DNA from 2 places in the Marinomonas sp. CT5 genome. Region 1 is predicted to be linked to the other one. Evidence: predicted binding sites of a transcription regulator. Region 1 holds the regulator's gene; the other holds the start of a gene.
What was found. The regulator FNR, encoded in region 1, switches genes on or off when oxygen is low (the NO sensors DNR and NnrR bind a similar motif). The targets are predictions, from matches to a motif close to TTGATNTANATCAA.

Region 1 (8,167 bases):
CTCTAGCTAAGTGTTTTTTAAGCCAAGCGTCAGTATGGCTGGCAATCTCTAAAATAGTGTCATCAATCGTTCTATTGTATTTTTTTAAGGTTTTAAAGTCATGATCTGCACCCTCGACCCAAATAATATCCACGTTATCTGGGAGTGTTTGCCGACTAACCCAATCATATGAGCCAAGTTGGTCGCGTGTGCCTTGAATAATAAGGCATGGAACCTTCATATCTTGTAGAAACGAAAGTCTATGTTTTTCTGACTTTCCTGCTGGATGGAAAGGAAAGCCAAAGCAGATAACAGCCTTGACCATTGAATGATGAGTCAATTGAGTGGCTACACGCCCTCCCATGGACTTGCCTGCCACAATACAGGCATTTTCATCCTGAATATAACTCTCGTATTCTGGAATCAACGTATTAAACCTAGGGGGCGGCCTTTTTTTTCCTGACACTTCTTGCTGTTGCATATAGGAGAAAGTAACAGGAGTAACAACATAATGTTGCTGGACTATAGCCTTAGATAATTTTTGTAAAAAATCATTGTGGTGGCCAGCACCAGCACCATGGGCAAAGTATATAGGAAGTGAAGTCATTAGATTGTATTCAAAACGGCTATTAGACCAGATTTGATAAAGGGTTAGAAGCGACTAATACTTAAGCGCTTTTGCTTTGCAGTATGCTAATTCTTGATCTGTGTCAGCAAACATCCAAGACCTAACGTGTAGACTACTATTAGAAAATTTAATAGGAACGCATCATCATGATCTGGGACTCCTCACTTATCGCTAAATACGACCTGTCTGGGCCTCGTTATACTTCTTACCCAACAGCGCCACAATTTAATTCCGGCATTAGTAAAATTGCATTAATTGATAAAATGCTAACGCCTTCACAAGCCCCTATTAGCTTGTATTTCCATATTCCATTCTGCGCCCATCTTTGCTACTACTGTGCCTGCAATAAAATAGTAACTAAGCAGTATGAAAAAGGTACTGAGTATGTGGAATTGCTTGGTGAAGAAATGCGATTAAGAAGTCTTATGCTTGATCACACAAGAAAAGTAACTCAACTGCATTTTGGAGGAGGCACCCCAACCTTTTTAACTGAAGAGTTGTTTGAAGTCTTATTCAATACTATTGAGCAGCATTTCAATCTAGTTAACGATGGTAGCCAAGACTACAGCATTGAAATCGACCCAAGAGAAATCAGCAAGCCTAAACTTAAGTTGTTAACAGAAAAAGGCATAAACCGTATCAGCATTGGTGTGCAAGATTTTGACATCAAAGTTCAAGAAGCCATTCACCGTATACAACCCGTAGACATGGTCAGAAATCTAGTCGATGACGCTAGAGAGCTAGGTATTAAGTCAATTAACTTTGATCTCATTTATGGGCTTCCGTATCAAACAATAGAAGGCTTTAAAAAAACGCTTTCACAAGTAGTTGAGTTATCACCAGATAGAATTTCGCTGTTTAATTATGCTCATTTGCCTGATCGTTTTCGCGCGCAAAAGCGCATCACAGATGACAGCTTACCTATTTCAAGTTTGAAACTTGATTTACTGAAAATGAGTATTGAATACTTGATTGCAGCCGGCTATGAATACATAGGTATGGACCACTTCGCAAAACCAACCGATAGCTTAGTGATCGCTCAGCAAGAAGGTCAACTACAACGTAATTTCCAAGGTTATACCACTCATGCAGATACTGAGCTGATTGCATTTGGTGTTTCAGCCATTAGTGACTTAAATGGTGTTTACATACAGAACCATACTGACTTATCCGAATATAGAAGCCGCATAGAAAAGGGACAATTAGCGATAGCGAAAGGATATATTAGTGATCTAGATGATAGAATTCGTCATCAAGTTATAATGACGTTGATTTCGCAGTTTGCGCTCAACACAAGCGCAATTGAACAGAAATTTAATATTCATTTCTTTGACTATTTCTCTAATGAAGTGGAAAATCTAACTCCCATGTTGGAAGATGGGATGTTATTAATTGAACGTAGTGGAGTGCAGACCACGATTCAAGTCACACCAAAGGGTAGATTATTAATACGCTGTATTTGTATGGCTTTTGATAAATATCTCAATGGCGCCATAAAATACTCAAAAGTTATATAGATCGAGATCAGGGAGATAACATGTCAATGACACACACACAGTCACGTTTTAACAGTACACTTACATCACAATGCCAAAACTGTAGTTTAAGCGCCCTCTGCCTTCCTATTGCACTGGCTGACGAAGACATTAATAGATTAGATCAAATCATCGAGCGCAAAAAACCACTTAAGAAAGGTGAGTTTTTATTCAGACAAGGAGAGCCTTTTGACTCTGTGTTTGCTGTTCGTTCAGGCACGCTAAAAACCTTCAACATCACTTCTGTTGGAGAGGAGCAAATCACTGGTTTTTATTGCCCTAGTGAGTTGGTCGGTCTTAGTGGTATAGATTCAAGCGTCTACCCTGTTTCTGCCAAAGCTTTAGAAACCACTACCGTCTGTGAAATCCCATTCAGTCACTTAGAAGAGTTGTCCTCTCAGATTCCATCACTAAAGCACCAGATTTTTAAAGTAATGAGTCGAAAAATATCGGATGATCAGCAAATGATGGTATTGCTTGGCAAAAAGAATGCCGATGAGAAAGTCGCCTCTTTTCTATTGAATTTATCCAGCCGCTTTAAAAAGCGTGGTTATTCTGCCAGCTCATTCAGACTATCAATGTCTCGTGGTGAAATTGGTAATTACTTAGGCTTAGCTGTAGAAACCGTTAGTAGGGTTATCACTCGTTTTCAAAAAAATGAACTAATCCATGTTGATGGCAAAGAAATTGAAATAATTGATTTCGAAGAAATTCAAAAACTCGTTGGGGTTGCTAGCGATTGTGGTAAAATCGCCCACATTTGATTCATACAACGAGGCTATACTGTAATGCTTTACGACGATTTTTACGTTAAATCACTCATACAAACAATAGAAGACTGGCCAAAAAAAGGTATTAGCTTCAGAGATATCACCCCTATTTTCAGCGATCCAAAAGGGATGAGAATGGTTGTTGATGCCTATGTACATCGTTACATTGGCACAGACATTACTCATATTGCTTGTATTGATGCTCGTGGTTTTTTGATTGCAGCCGTACTGGCTTACGAACTGCAAAAACCACTAATTTTAGTACGTAAAAAAGGCAAGCTTCCCGGCAAAACAATCTCACAGAAATATGCCCTGGAATACGGTGAAGCTGAGTTAGAAATTCAAGAAGGTGCGGTTGAAGCTGGCGACCAAGTATTATTATTTGATGATTTGATTGCAACTGGTGGCACCCTTTTCGCTGCAATTGAGCTACTTACTCAACAAGGTGCAAATATAAAAGAAGTAGCTGCAATCATTGATCTTCCGGACTTAGGTGGAAGCCAAAAATTGAGTGACAGTAATATTTCTGTCTTTAGCCTTTGTGCTTACGAAGGGGATTAATATAGACCTAAAAAAGGTGGCAAGAGCCACCTTTTTATCTTTTCATGTAAATATTAGAAATCTACACTAGCGCCGACAGAAAACCCATTATTGGCTATTTTACGGCTGTCATCTTCATAAATAACTGTCGTTTTACCGTAACTAATAAACGCCCTAGCATTTCGCATGGTCATATACTCTGCACGTAGCTCGTAAACATACATGTGATCTAAGTTTTTAAAAGACAATACTTCTGGAGCATAATACAAAGAGCCAAAGATACTAAGACGGTTAGCTTCAGGAAGTGTATAACGATACCAGCCACCCAAAGCAAGCGCTACAGATATATCATCATCTGGCTCCAAGTCAGCATCAATACCATACAAACGCGCACCAAGACCTACTTGTAACGGACCACTAGTATCTGAATCTTCTACTCCCAATTCAATATGTGCAGCAGTAACACTCTCGTCCTTATCATAAGAAACACCTGCACCAATACCAAACGTCCCCATATTAAAGTTAACATCACTTTTAACGGTTTCATTTGTTAATGCAACACTGGCTGTAGACGCGTTAACCAATGATGATCCTAGTATTCCAGCAGTAAGCAATAGTGCTTTATTAGTCAAATTCATTTTTAATGATCCTATAATGAAATAATATTTAGTCTATCAAAGGCATCAGGTGACTGTTTTAATTCTTTAAAATTAAATAAATTATTGTCGGCCAGATGCGATGGCACGACATTCTGAATAGCGGAAAACATTGTTTCAGTTCGACCAGGAAATTCTTTTTCCCATTTTTGCAACATGTCTTTAACAACTTGCCTTTGTAGGTTTTCTTGAGAGCCACAAAGGTTACAAGGAATAATTGGATATTCTTTTATCGTTGCAAAGGCTTCAATATCATCTTCTTTGCAATAAGCTAAAGGACGAATGACAACATGTTTACCATCATCACTTAATAATTTAGGTGGCATTGATTTTAATTTTCCACCAAAAAACATATTTAAGAATAATGTCTCAAGAATATCATCCCTATGATGACCAAGTGCAATTTTGGTGGCTCCAATTTCTTCGGCAAAACCGTACAAAGAACCTCTTCTTAAACGAGAGCATAACCCACAAGTCGTTTTGCCTTCAGGCACTATCTCTTTAACAATGCTGTAAGTGTCTCGTTCCAAGATATGAAAATCAACCCCTATCTTTTTGAGATAAGCTGGCAAAATATGCTCTGGAAAGCCTGGCTGCTTTTGATCTAAGTTAACGGCAACAATACTGAAATTTATTGGTGCGCTTGACTGAAGATTCCGTAAAATCTCAAGCATGGTATAAGAATCTTTACCGCCAGATAAACACACCATTACCTTGTCACCTTCTTCAATCATATTGAAGTCAGAAATGGCCTGGCCAGTCAATCTACGAAGACGTTTTTGGAGCTTATTTAACTCCAGTTTTTCTTTAGGTCGAGTCGATAAATCCATCATAAGTACGCTATAAATAAAACGGCCCTATACTACTATAAGCATCTGATAATCGCATCAAAAATGGCATATATCAGAGGGAAATACACGTTATCGAATTAATCTTTGTGTGCACCTAGGTATTTTAAATCGTCAATTGCAGAATTTTTCGACAGTCTTTACAAATATACTCGACTCCCTTTTGAACTTTATTGTGACGCAGTTTGCTAAGTTCATGGCTCTTACAGGAGCAGTGGTATTGATAAACATTTTTGGGTTTTGGTACATCAAAGTTATGAGTTCTACTGGGATTAAGGCCGTATACTTTAAGCATTACTGCCTTCCACTCCTTACCATGTGGCCTGACTGTCGTACCATAAATCTGAAAAACAATAAGATGGGCTACCTCATGCGGCACAACCGTTTCTAGAAATTCGATAGGGTCCTGCTGATACATAAAGTGATTAAAACGCAGTTCATTTTTTTGTAAATGGGCAGTGCCTGCAGCCCTTCCCTTTTGTTTGAAATTACAACTAGCCCGCTTGAACTTTGTTGCGAAAAACTCATCTGCTCTATCAAAACAATCTTGAGTTTTGTCTTGAATAAGCTGTAAAGCAACTTGATTATTAGAAAACTCCATTTCCGGTGTAATTAGGGGCATAAGGCATCTACCTCATGAATCATTTCAATTAAAGGTTCGGCAAAGGCTTCAACACTTTTCTTAGGCAACCCTGTGAGACGACTAAGCGATGCCACCGAGTTAGGTTTATGCAGGCAAATCAACCTCAGTTGATTATCGCTTAAATCTACAGAGCCATAGGTATATTTCCAGGCAAGAATTTTATGCCAACTGACTTTATCTACAGTCAATTGGTCTTCATTAAGTATTGGATAATATTGCTCATTAGCAATTATGACGTGTGTTTTTCCCTGCAAAACGCCGCGGGCCTTTTCATTGATATGTACAGAAAAAGTACTGGAAGAACCAATCTGTATATACTCGAAAGCGAGTAAGTGACGAATGACAGACTTCCATTGGGTGTCGCCAAGTTCTTTTCCTTTGCCAAATAAGGACATAGTATCCGCTTTAATGGCTAAAACCTGTTTCGTTTTTTTTCCGAGCAAAATTTGAATGAGTACAGAGAACGGTTGCAAACCTTTTGTATGATAAATCAGTGACAATATTTTTTGACTGGCTATTGTCATGTTCTGCTCTGACTTATTTGAAAGGCATCTATCGCAATAATTACAAACAGGAATGATTTCATCAAAGTGGGACAATAAATTCTGACGACGACAACCACGCCCTTCCAGTATTTGAAATAAGCTAATCAGGCTTTTATGCTCTTTCTCTGAGTCTTTAGGCTGCAAGACAGCGAATTGTTGTGCTTGAAGCATGTCTTGCAAACCATATAAAAGAAGTGATTTAGCAGCTTTACCATCACGACCAGCACGACCAATTTCCTGAAAATAGGCTTCTGGGCTACTAGGTAAATCTAGATGTATAACAAATCTAACATGAGAAACATCAATTCCCATTCCATAAGCTGTTGTTGCAACCATAACGGTGCCTTGCTTATTAGCAAATTTGGCATGATTATTTTGCTTGTCCTCGTTAGACATTGCGGCGTGGTAGCTTAAACTAGCAATTCCGAGGTTATTTAACCAATAAGCAAACTCTTCAGACTTTTTTCTTGAACGGCAATAAATAATGCCGGTTTCTCCTGGGACCTCATGATGCAGAAAGTATAAGATTTGTTGTTTGGCTTTCCTTTTTTGCGCTATTTGAATTTTGATATTGGTTCTATCGAAACTATTACGCAGTACTTGGCAATCCCTTAGTTTTAATGAGGTTTGAATTGCCGTAATAGTCTTTTTATCGACGGTTCCAGTCAGGGCTATAATAGGCACTTCTGGAAAGAAATCTCTCAATTGGCCTAATTGGCTATATTCAGGGCGAAAAAAATCCCCCCATTGAGAAATACAATGCGCTTCATCAATTGCAAATAGTGCAATTTCAAAACTGCTAAGAAAACCTATGACCGATGATTGAACAAGCTTTTCAGGAGAAAGATATAACAAATCAATATGCTTATTCCGTAAGGCCCAAATAAGGTCATCTTGTTCACCTGGGTTCAACGTAGAATTTAAAAATTGAGCCCGAATGCCTTTATTATTTAATTCTTCAACTTGTTGTGACATAAGAGACAGCAAAGGACTGACAACCACCGCAACACCATCACGCATCAAACCTGCAGCTTGATAGGCTAAAGACTTACCTCCTCCCGTAGGAGCCGCAAGTAAGACATCCTGACCTGCACACAATGCGTCAATCGCTTCTTCTTGCAATGGACGGAATGAAGAATGTTTTAACTGAGAAAGTATCTGCTTCTTTAAATTCATTTGCGAATTATCTCTTAACAGCAGCGTTTCTGCATCGATTTTTCGCCCTCTTTTCGCTAGAATCATTCACTTAATTTGTATTAGGGAAACAATTGCATGGCACACCAACCTCTTGATGATCTTGAGTTAGAGACGTTAGAAACATTTTTGGAGTCAGATCAAGTTCATGAGGAATGCCAAAACTTTGTTATGGCACATGGCTTTCTAACAGCATTGGCTATTTGTCCTATGCCTACACCGGAACAAAAATGGCTGCCGGTTATTTTTGAAGACACGCCTAACTTTGATAATGACAAACAAGAAAAGCAGATTCTGCAATATTTGTCTCGCTTAATGCTAGATATTCAGAAAGAACTTGAATCTGAAGACGGCTTTATAATTCCTTGTGAGCTTGAGATGGGTGAAACACCTGAAGAGTTAAGTGAGCTTCAAGAATGGGCTACAGGATTCATGGAAGGTGTTTTTTTCACTGAGAGTCAATGGTTTGAATCCGATAAAGAAGAAGTGGTTGCAGAACTTCTTTTACCCATTATGGTGGCATCTGATTTGTTTGATGATGAAGAAGTTTTGCAAATTCGTAAAAGTGAGAAGCTGACTCATTCCTGCATTGCACAAATACCTGAAGTGGTGACGGATTTGTTCTTAGTACTCAGAACTGAGCCTGAAAAGCGTCCTTTTCCTAAACCCCAATCGAAATCTAAGAATGGTAAAAATAAAAAGAAAGGTGGTAAAAAGTCTTAATCTAGTTAAGCCCTTCTATCAAAAAATTTATTGAAGACAAGAACTTCTCAGTGCAACTAAAGTAATGTCATCGAGTTGCACTGAATTACCTTGATATTTAGCAAGT
Region 2 (8,167 bases), 1.0 Mb from region 1:
GCCATGGTGAAAGTAGCCGCCAGCTTAATGAATAAAAGCATCGATGACGATTTTGGTATTGCCCCAGCCACCGCAACATTTCTACGAGGGCAATCATAATGTGCTCGGTTTCTTGGTGGATTGACGAATCTGGCTATCAGCTGTTTTTTAATCGTGATGAGCAAAAAACACGAACTCCCGCCTTGTCGCCTCAGTCTTTTGTTCTGCAAGGCACCCAAGTGCTCATGCCGATTGATCCTGTGGGCAAAGGCAGCTGGATTAGCTTGAACGAGGCCGGAGTGTCTTTGTGTTTGCTCAATAACTATCAAGGCAAAACGCCATCAGGCCAACTGACAAGCCGTGGGCAACTGGTCAAGCAATTATCCAATGCCATAGGGCTTGCTCAAATTGAATGGCAGTTTGCTCAGCTTGACCTGCAACAGTTTGCCCCTTTTACCTTGCTGGCTTTTGAACTGGGTAATAGCAAGGTTAGAGAGTTTCAATGGGATGGTGAAAACGCATCGATTCTTTATGCCCAATCACCGCATTTTTCGTCTGCAGTGGCATTAGACAGTGTCACGGCCTATCGACAATCCGTCTATGACGAACTGACCGTCACATGCGCTGACGATTTGCTGCTGTTTCATTCTCAGCACCATCCAGAACAGTCTCATTTCTCGGTTTGTATGCACAGAGAAGATGCTCAAACCGTGAGCTTCACACGCATTCAAGCGAGTCAAAACGATTTGCAGATGACCTATGTAGCGGGATCTCCGTGTATGCATTTAACGCCACAAGCCTTGGCGTCTCAGAGTCATGGTTTTCAAGACAATGGTTTTCAAGAAAAGGTTTCTCTCGTTAGTGGTTCTTATTAATCAAAATCCAGGAGTTGTTATGACACGTTTAATGATGTTTTTTGCCTTGTTTATAAGCAGTTTTGCCCTAGCGCAAGATGAGATTTACACCGGCTACTTTAGTAACAAAGCCCTGAGTGGTTACGACACAGTGGCCTATTTCACTGACCATAAACCGATCAAAGGCAGTGATGAATTTGTTACCGAATACAAAGGCGCAGATTGGTATTTCGCTTCTCAAGAACACCTCGAGATGTTCAAAGCAGAACCTGAAAAGTACGCGCCGCAATATGGCGGTTATTGCGCTTGGGCGGTGTCTGTAAAAAACGATTTTGCGTCAGCTGACCCGAAAGATTGGGCGATTGTCGATGGCAAGCTCTACCTGAATTACGACGAAAACGTTAAGCGCGAGTGGGACCAAGATCCGGCTTTGCACATCAAACAAGCCGATGCCAACTGGCCAACGCTAATCCATAAAAAATAATACTTAAAAATAAGGTTAATCGAGATGAATAAGCAAATCGTGAAATATGTACCAACGGTGTTTATCGCTTTTGTATTTGTGCAGTCCTTGTTCTTTAAATTCACCGGCTCCTATGAAACCGACCATATCTTTGGCGTGCTGGGCGCTTGGTCTGGATTGGCATTTTTTGGTCAATACGGTGGCTACATAATTGGTGTGGCTGAATTGATTGCTTCTATTTTGTTGTTTAGTCGATGGCATGGACTGGGTGCTTTGATGGCAATGGGCATTATGAGTGGTGCCATTCTGTTTCATCTATTCACACCATTGGGGGTGGTCATGCCTGAGTTCAATGAAGTGGGTGAGATCGTTGGTAACGATGGTGGTTTGCTGTTCGCCATGGCGTGTTTGGTTTGGTTATGCGCTTTGTTTTTATCAATGCGAGATCTTCGAGCACCACAAGGCACGTTAAACAAGCTTGTAAATAGAGGAGCCTAACTATGTTAGCCAGCCCTGTTCGTTTGCCAAGTCCGTTTCGCTTAAAAAGAGTGACACCATTTGGTGTAGGGGAATCTGTTATTGAATGGGCGACAGGACTCGCTAAATTAGATCGTTTGTATCAACAAAGGCCAAGTAGCCAAAACTCTTTTGAGTTTATGCGTTACACCTTAGAAGCTTTGGACATTGATTATTCGATTGCCAAAGGAAGCGTCGACCAGATCCCCAAAGACGGTCCTGTGGTGATCGTCGCCAATCATCCCCTTGGTGCGATTGAAGGTGTGGTTTTGGCGGATTTGGTTGGGCAAGTGCGCAGTGATGTGAAAGTGCTGGCCAATGAATTGCTCAAGCGTTTGCCTGAAATCAGTGATTTGTTTATCGGTGTGGATGTATTCGGTGGCAAAACCGCTCAGCGGACGAATGGCAAGGCAGTTCGTGATGCCCACCGACATTTGGCCGAGGGCGGGGTGTTGATTGTTTTTCCTGCTGGGGAAGTGTCTACCTATGCGAAACCATCACAAGGTTTATCATCAGATAATTCGAAAGAAAAACAGGCATTGGCGGACATTGAATGGAGTCAGTCTGTTGCGAATTTCTTGAAGCGCAGTGAGGCGATTACGGTTCCTATTTTTATCAACGGCAAAAATAGCGAACTGTTTTATCAAGCAGGTCGAATTCACCCCTTATTGAGAACGGCAATGCTGGGGCGAGAGTTGTTAAACAAAAAGTCTTCAGTGATTGATATTTCCATTGGCAGTGCGATGCCATTTTCAGAACTCAAACAGTTTGATAACAATCAAGACCTTGTTAGTTATCTACGTTTAAACACCTATTTAATGAGCCCGCAGCAGGATCAAGAGTCTGTCGCTCACACAGAGCAAATTGATTTGCCCATTATTGCCGCTATAAACCCTGATCTATTAGAGAGCGAAATCGCCAGTCTTCCTAGTGAAATGAAGCTCGTGGAGCAGGGGGAGTTCAGTGTTTATTACGCCCCAACATCATCTATCCCTTTGCTTATTCAAGAAATTGGCCGCATACGAGAAGAGAACTTTCGTGCTGTCGGGGAAGGCAGTGGTTTGGCCTGTGATGTCGACGAATATGACCTGTATTACCACCAGCTTTTTGTTTGGCATCATGGCAATAAAGAAGTCGTCGGTGCCTACAGAATGGGGCTGGTGGATAAACTGGTTAAACAACATGGTTTAAAAGGCTTGTACTCTCGCAGCCTGTTTCATTACGACCAAGCCTTTATCGATAGTTTAGGGCAAAGCATTGAAATGGGTCGGTCTGTTGTCGCAGGGAAGTATCAAAAGAACTTAAACTCTTTATTGTTGCTATGGAAAGGCATTGCGACTTTTGCCTATCGCAACCCCAAATACACGAATTTATTTGGCCCTGTGAGTATCAGCAATGAGTACAGTCATGCCGCGCGCCAGTTAATCGCGGCGACCTTATCGGTTCATTATTATGATAAAGAAAAAGCCAGCTTGGTGATGCCTTCGACTCCTCTTAGAAACAGTGGCTCCGTGTTTTGGCAACCCAATTTATTATCGTCATTAGCCAGTGTAACCCTGCTATCTAACGTATTATCGAGAATGGAGCAGGGCAAAGGCCTTCCAGTGTTGATTCGTCAATATTTAAAAATGAACGGAAAATTGGTGTGTTTCAATGTGGATCCAGCCTTTCATAACACCTTGGATGGTTTGATTGTGGTGAATTTAAAAGACGTGCCGTTGGCCATTTTGGCGAAATACATGGGACGAAATGAGGCTGAAGAATATTTATCGGATAATTAGTGTGTGTTGATGAAAATCACAAGGGTAAATGAAAAGAGATTGATAGTTTGTTAAGCGCTATCAATCTCTTTTATTTTCTTAGGCAGGGTTCTTATTAAAATGGTTTTATTGGCTGCTACGGATATTCATTTCGCGAATCGCTTTGATCACCGTATCTGGATATTGTAAGTTGATTAGGTGCCCAGCACCTTCGAGCCATTCTACTTTTAACTGGCTACTTTTAAATAAACTAGGGGCAAAAGTCGCGCTTGCCGGATTCACCAAGCTGTCATCAGTACCTTGAAGAATAGTAACTGGTGTTGTTAATTTACTGAGTTTGTTTTGTTCTTCTTCTAGGCTGTTACGCAAATCTAACACTTCCATATTAGAGTGATTCCATTCGTTTGGAATGAAAAAGCTAGGTATCCAATCTAGTAACGTATTGTACCAACGTGCTTTTGCTAGTTTGGGCTCTAAGTCTCCTGCCAGAATAACGACACCTCGTACAAATTTAGGGTAATCTGCTGCTAATACTGGTACGAGCGAGCCTCCGAAAGAGTGGCCGACTAAGATAACTTTTCGCTTACCATTGTGCTCCCAAATGTTCTTCAACATTTGTCCAATCATATTAGACTGAATTTGTAGCGTCGTTGGGAAGTTTCCAGCGTATGTCGATTTGCCCCAACCGGGTCTGTCGATAGAGATAAGACGAAAGTCATTTTTTAAAGCTTTATCTTGGTAATAACGAGCAAAGGATGACCAGTCTCCCGGTGTGCCGTGCACAAAGACAATGGTGTCACGTGCGGATTCGCTAGGGTCGCTATTGACGTAATGGAGTTTAAAGTCACCATCAGGGCCTTTTATATACAACACATGGTGTTGTATCAATCTTGGGGTGTTTAGGACTTGTTGAGCGATGTCTTCATTTTCTTGGATTTCCTCTGGCATAGAGCAAGCGCCTAAGAAAAATGCCAAAAGACTCATTAAACACAGCTTGCCGTAAAAGTATGTGGTGTTCGACAGGAATTTCATGAACTCGGGTCCAAAATAAGAAAAAGGCTTTACGGATAAAAAAGTGACTCATCTTTTGTCGATTATACATTGTCTAGGTACAAGTGTGCCGATCATTTTATAGTCAGCCTACGCCATTTGCGTTATTTTGCTGAATAAACGCATCTTTATTACTACTTATTTCTTTCAATCTCTTTATCTTGATCTAACGCAATGTTTCGAATCGCAACAACACTCATAATCTGGACTTATAGTAAGCCTTGAAATGTTTTAAGGCTTCGGTGGGCGTTGGATAACAAGAACACGAGCCAGAATACGTGTCTACGATCGCCTTTTTTCTCAATCAAATGAATGGGTTGAAGCTATATGATTAACGAAGCTGTAGTGGATTTATCGCGGTTTCAGTTTGCACTCACTGCTCTGTACCACTTTTTGTTTGTCCCTTTAACACTAGGGATGGCCTTTTTACTTGCAATCATGGAGTCCGTCTATGTAATTACAGGTAAGCAAGTTTACAAAGACATGGTTAAGTTTTGGGGTAAATTGTTTGGTATTAACTTTGCCTTGGGTGTGACCACTGGTCTTACCATGGAGTTCCAATTCGGAACAAACTGGTCTTACTACTCACATTACGTAGGCGATATTTTTGGTGCTCCGTTGGCCATTGAAGGCTTAATGGCTTTCTTCCTAGAATCGACACTGGTTGGTTTGTTTTTCTTTGGTTGGGATCGTCTGAGCAAAGTGAAGCACTTAATGGTTACTTGGGGTGTGGCTCTAGGTTCTAACTTGTCTGCTTTGTGGATCTTGATTGCTAATGGCTGGATGCAAAACCCAGTAGGGTCAGATTTCAACTACGAAACCATGAGAATGGAATTGGTTGATTTTGGTGCTTTATTGTTGAACCCAGTGGCTCAGGTGAAATTTGTACACACTGTTTCGGCTGGTTATGTAACAGGCTCCATTTTTGTCTTAGCTATCTCTAGCTACTACCTACTTAAAGGTCGTGACCTTGCGTTTGCTCGCCGCTCTTTTGCTATTGCTTCTGCATTTGGTTTGGCATCTGTATTAAGCGTTATCATTTTGGGTGACGAATCTGGTTATGAACTGGGTGAAGTTCAAAAAGTGAAATTGGCTGCGGTAGAAGCCGAATGGGAAACTCAGGACGCACCTGCAGATTTCACCTTGATTGGCTTCCCTAACCAAGAGCTACAGGAAACCGAATTTGCCCTTAAAATTCCTGGCTTGATGGGGATCATTGCGACTCGTTCTTTAAGTGATGAAGTTACAGGCATCAAAGAATTGAAAGAGCATAACCGCCAACGCATTATCAATGGTATCTATGCAAATCAATTGCTTGAGAAACTACGCGATGGTTCTGATGATCCACTTGTTAAAGAAAACTTCGAAAAAGTAAAAGGCGATCTAGGCTACGGTCTATTAGTGACGGCTTATAATGAAGATATTAACCGTGTGACTTCTGAAGAAATTGACCAAGCTGTTGAATACTCTATTCCTCAGGTGGCGCCATTGTTCTTCTCTTTCCGTATCATGGTGGCATGTGGCTTTATCATGCTGTTGATCTTCGTCGTGGCTTTCTACCAAAACGCTCGTCGTCGCATTGGTCAAAGCCGTACTTTCTTGAAAGTATGCTTAATGAGCTTGCCTTTGCCTTGGATCGCATGTGAAACAGGTTGGTTTGTTGCCGAATATGGTCGTCAACCATGGGCGATTGGTGAAATCTTACCTATCCATGTGGCTGTTTCTGGCTTAACTGCCGCTGAAATTTGGACAACAATCATTGGCTTTACGGTTCTATACACAGCGTTCTTGATTGCTGAAATGTACTTGATGATTCGCTTTTCTAAGCAAGGACCTTCTAGTTTACATACAGGTCGCTACTCGCTTGAACAAGAAACGTCTCAGTTGAAACAGGAGGTGTAAGATGGATTACGAATTATTAAAAGTCATTTGGTGGGTATTGATCGGTGTTTTGTTGATCGGCTTCTCCGTAACCGATGGTTTCGATATGGGTGTCGGTAGCCTGCTAAAAATCATTGGTGGCAACGACTCAGAACGCCGAGTGATGATTAACTCCATTGCTCCTCACTGGGATGGCAACCAAGTTTGGTTTATCACAGCTGGTGGTGCTTTATTTGCGGCTTGGCCGGTGGTTTACGCGACATCATTCTCTGGTTTTTACTTTGCAATGATGTTGGTATTGGCGGCACTATTCTTCCGTCCAATCGGCTTCGATTACCGTTCGAAACTGGAAAATACAAAATGGCGTAATAGCTGGGACTGGGGCATTACCTTTGGTTCAGCAGTACCTCCAATTATTTTCGGTGTGGCTTTCGGTAACTTGTTGCAAGGTGTTCCATTCGAGTTTGACGAATACTTACGTGTGACATACACAGGCTCTTTCTTTGCACTGCTAAACCCATTTGCGATCCTTTGTGGTTTGGTTAGCCTATTAATGCTAATGACTCAAGGTGGTGCTTGGTTACAAATGAAAACAGATGATGCTTTGCTAGAAAAAGCCAGCCGTATCACGGCAATCACTGGTGCTCTAGCGGCTGTGTTGTTCATCTTAGCGGGTGTTTGGTTGGCCTACGGTATTGATGGTTATGTATTAACTAGCAGTGTTGACGGTAACAGTGTTATGACTCCGTTAATGAAAACCGCTGAAGTTCAGCCTGGTGCCTGGTTAGCTAACTATGACAAAGTGCCTGCACTTATGTTAGCTCCAATCATTGGTATTGCTGGTATGTTGTTTGCTGCCATTACGGCGGTAATGAGAAAAGGCGCATTGTCTTTCCTAAGTTCATCTTTGGGTATTGCAGGTATCATCGTCACTGCGGGTGGGTCTATGTTCCCATTCTTGATGCCTTCTTCAAGCTACCCAAGCATGAGTTTGACTATGTGGGATGCGACTTCAAGTGAAAACACTATGATGATCATGTTTGTTGTGGCTTGTATCTTTGTGCCAATCGTTCTTGCTTATACATTGTGGAACTACTTTGTGATGTACGGTCGTTTGACTAAGAAACACATCGAAGAAAACAATCATTCACTTTACTAGTTATTGGGTAAGAGGGTAGGGTTCTTTGAGCGCTATCCTCTAGCTAAAATAGAGGAACAGAATATGTGGTATTTTGCTTGGGTTCTTGGTGTATTGTTAGCGTGTTCTTTCGGTATCATCAACGCCGTTTGGTTAGAGTTTAAAGGTTACGAAGGTGAAGAGGAGCAAAAGTAAAGCTTTATGACGCGAGAGAAGGGAGCAAAAAAGGCACGTCGACCAGGTCGAATCAAAACATCAGAAGCGGTATTTTTAGGACAGTTAGCGAATCAACAGTCTGCAAAATACCGTATTGCTCAGGGCTTCGGTGTATTGTTTGCGGTGTCTTTGGTGTTGCAAGCTTGGGCGTTCGCGAATGTTTTTTCAGACATGGCCTTGCAGCAATCTTTCTCTTTATCTCTGCTCGTTGTAGGTTTATTCGCTCTTTTAATTCGCGCTCTGGCCAGTTTTGGTCGAGAGCGAATTTGCACTAGTGCAAGCCGTGATATTCGTTACCGCTTGCGCAGTA

Region 2: C0J08_RS06435 (cytochrome ubiquinol oxidase subunit I) is a predicted target of FNR. The motif match lies at 4,784-4,797, and genes of this name have one in related genera.

Annotation. Positions count from the first base shown of each region.
Region 1 is NZ_CP025572.1:2,358,157-2,366,323, reverse strand. It holds gene C0J08_RS11090 (alpha/beta family hydrolase) at 1-586, opposite strand, end outside; gene hemN (oxygen-independent coproporphyrinogen III oxidase) at 754-2,124, shown strand; gene fnr (fumarate/nitrate reduction transcriptional regulator Fnr) at 2,145-2,906, shown strand; gene C0J08_RS11075 (adenine phosphoribosyltransferase) at 2,931-3,473, shown strand; gene C0J08_RS11070 (YfaZ family outer membrane protein) at 3,527-4,090, opposite strand; gene ttcA (tRNA 2-thiocytidine(32) synthetase TtcA) at 4,102-4,941, opposite strand; gene C0J08_RS11060 (SprT family zinc-dependent metalloprotease) at 5,063-5,578, opposite strand; gene C0J08_RS11055 (RecQ family ATP-dependent DNA helicase) at 5,569-7,320, opposite strand; gene C0J08_RS11050 (YecA/YgfB family protein) at 7,417-8,061, shown strand; gene C0J08_RS11045 (fused response regulator/phosphatase) at 8,089-8,167, opposite strand, start outside.
Region 2 is NZ_CP025572.1:1,361,604-1,369,770, forward strand. It holds gene C0J08_RS06405 (hypothetical protein) at 1-99, shown strand, start outside; gene C0J08_RS06410 (NRDE family protein) at 99-854, shown strand; gene C0J08_RS06415 (YHS domain-containing (seleno)protein) at 874-1,317, shown strand; gene C0J08_RS06420 (hypothetical protein) at 1,342-1,794, shown strand; gene C0J08_RS06425 (bifunctional lysophospholipid acyltransferase family protein/GNAT family N-acetyltransferase) at 1,797-3,593, shown strand; gene C0J08_RS06430 (alpha/beta fold hydrolase) at 3,699-4,520, opposite strand; gene C0J08_RS06435 (cytochrome ubiquinol oxidase subunit I) at 4,950-6,524, shown strand; gene cydB (cytochrome d ubiquinol oxidase subunit II) at 6,526-7,662, shown strand; gene cydX (cytochrome bd-I oxidase subunit CydX) at 7,726-7,836, shown strand; gene cydD (thiol reductant ABC exporter subunit CydD) at 7,843-8,167, shown strand, end outside.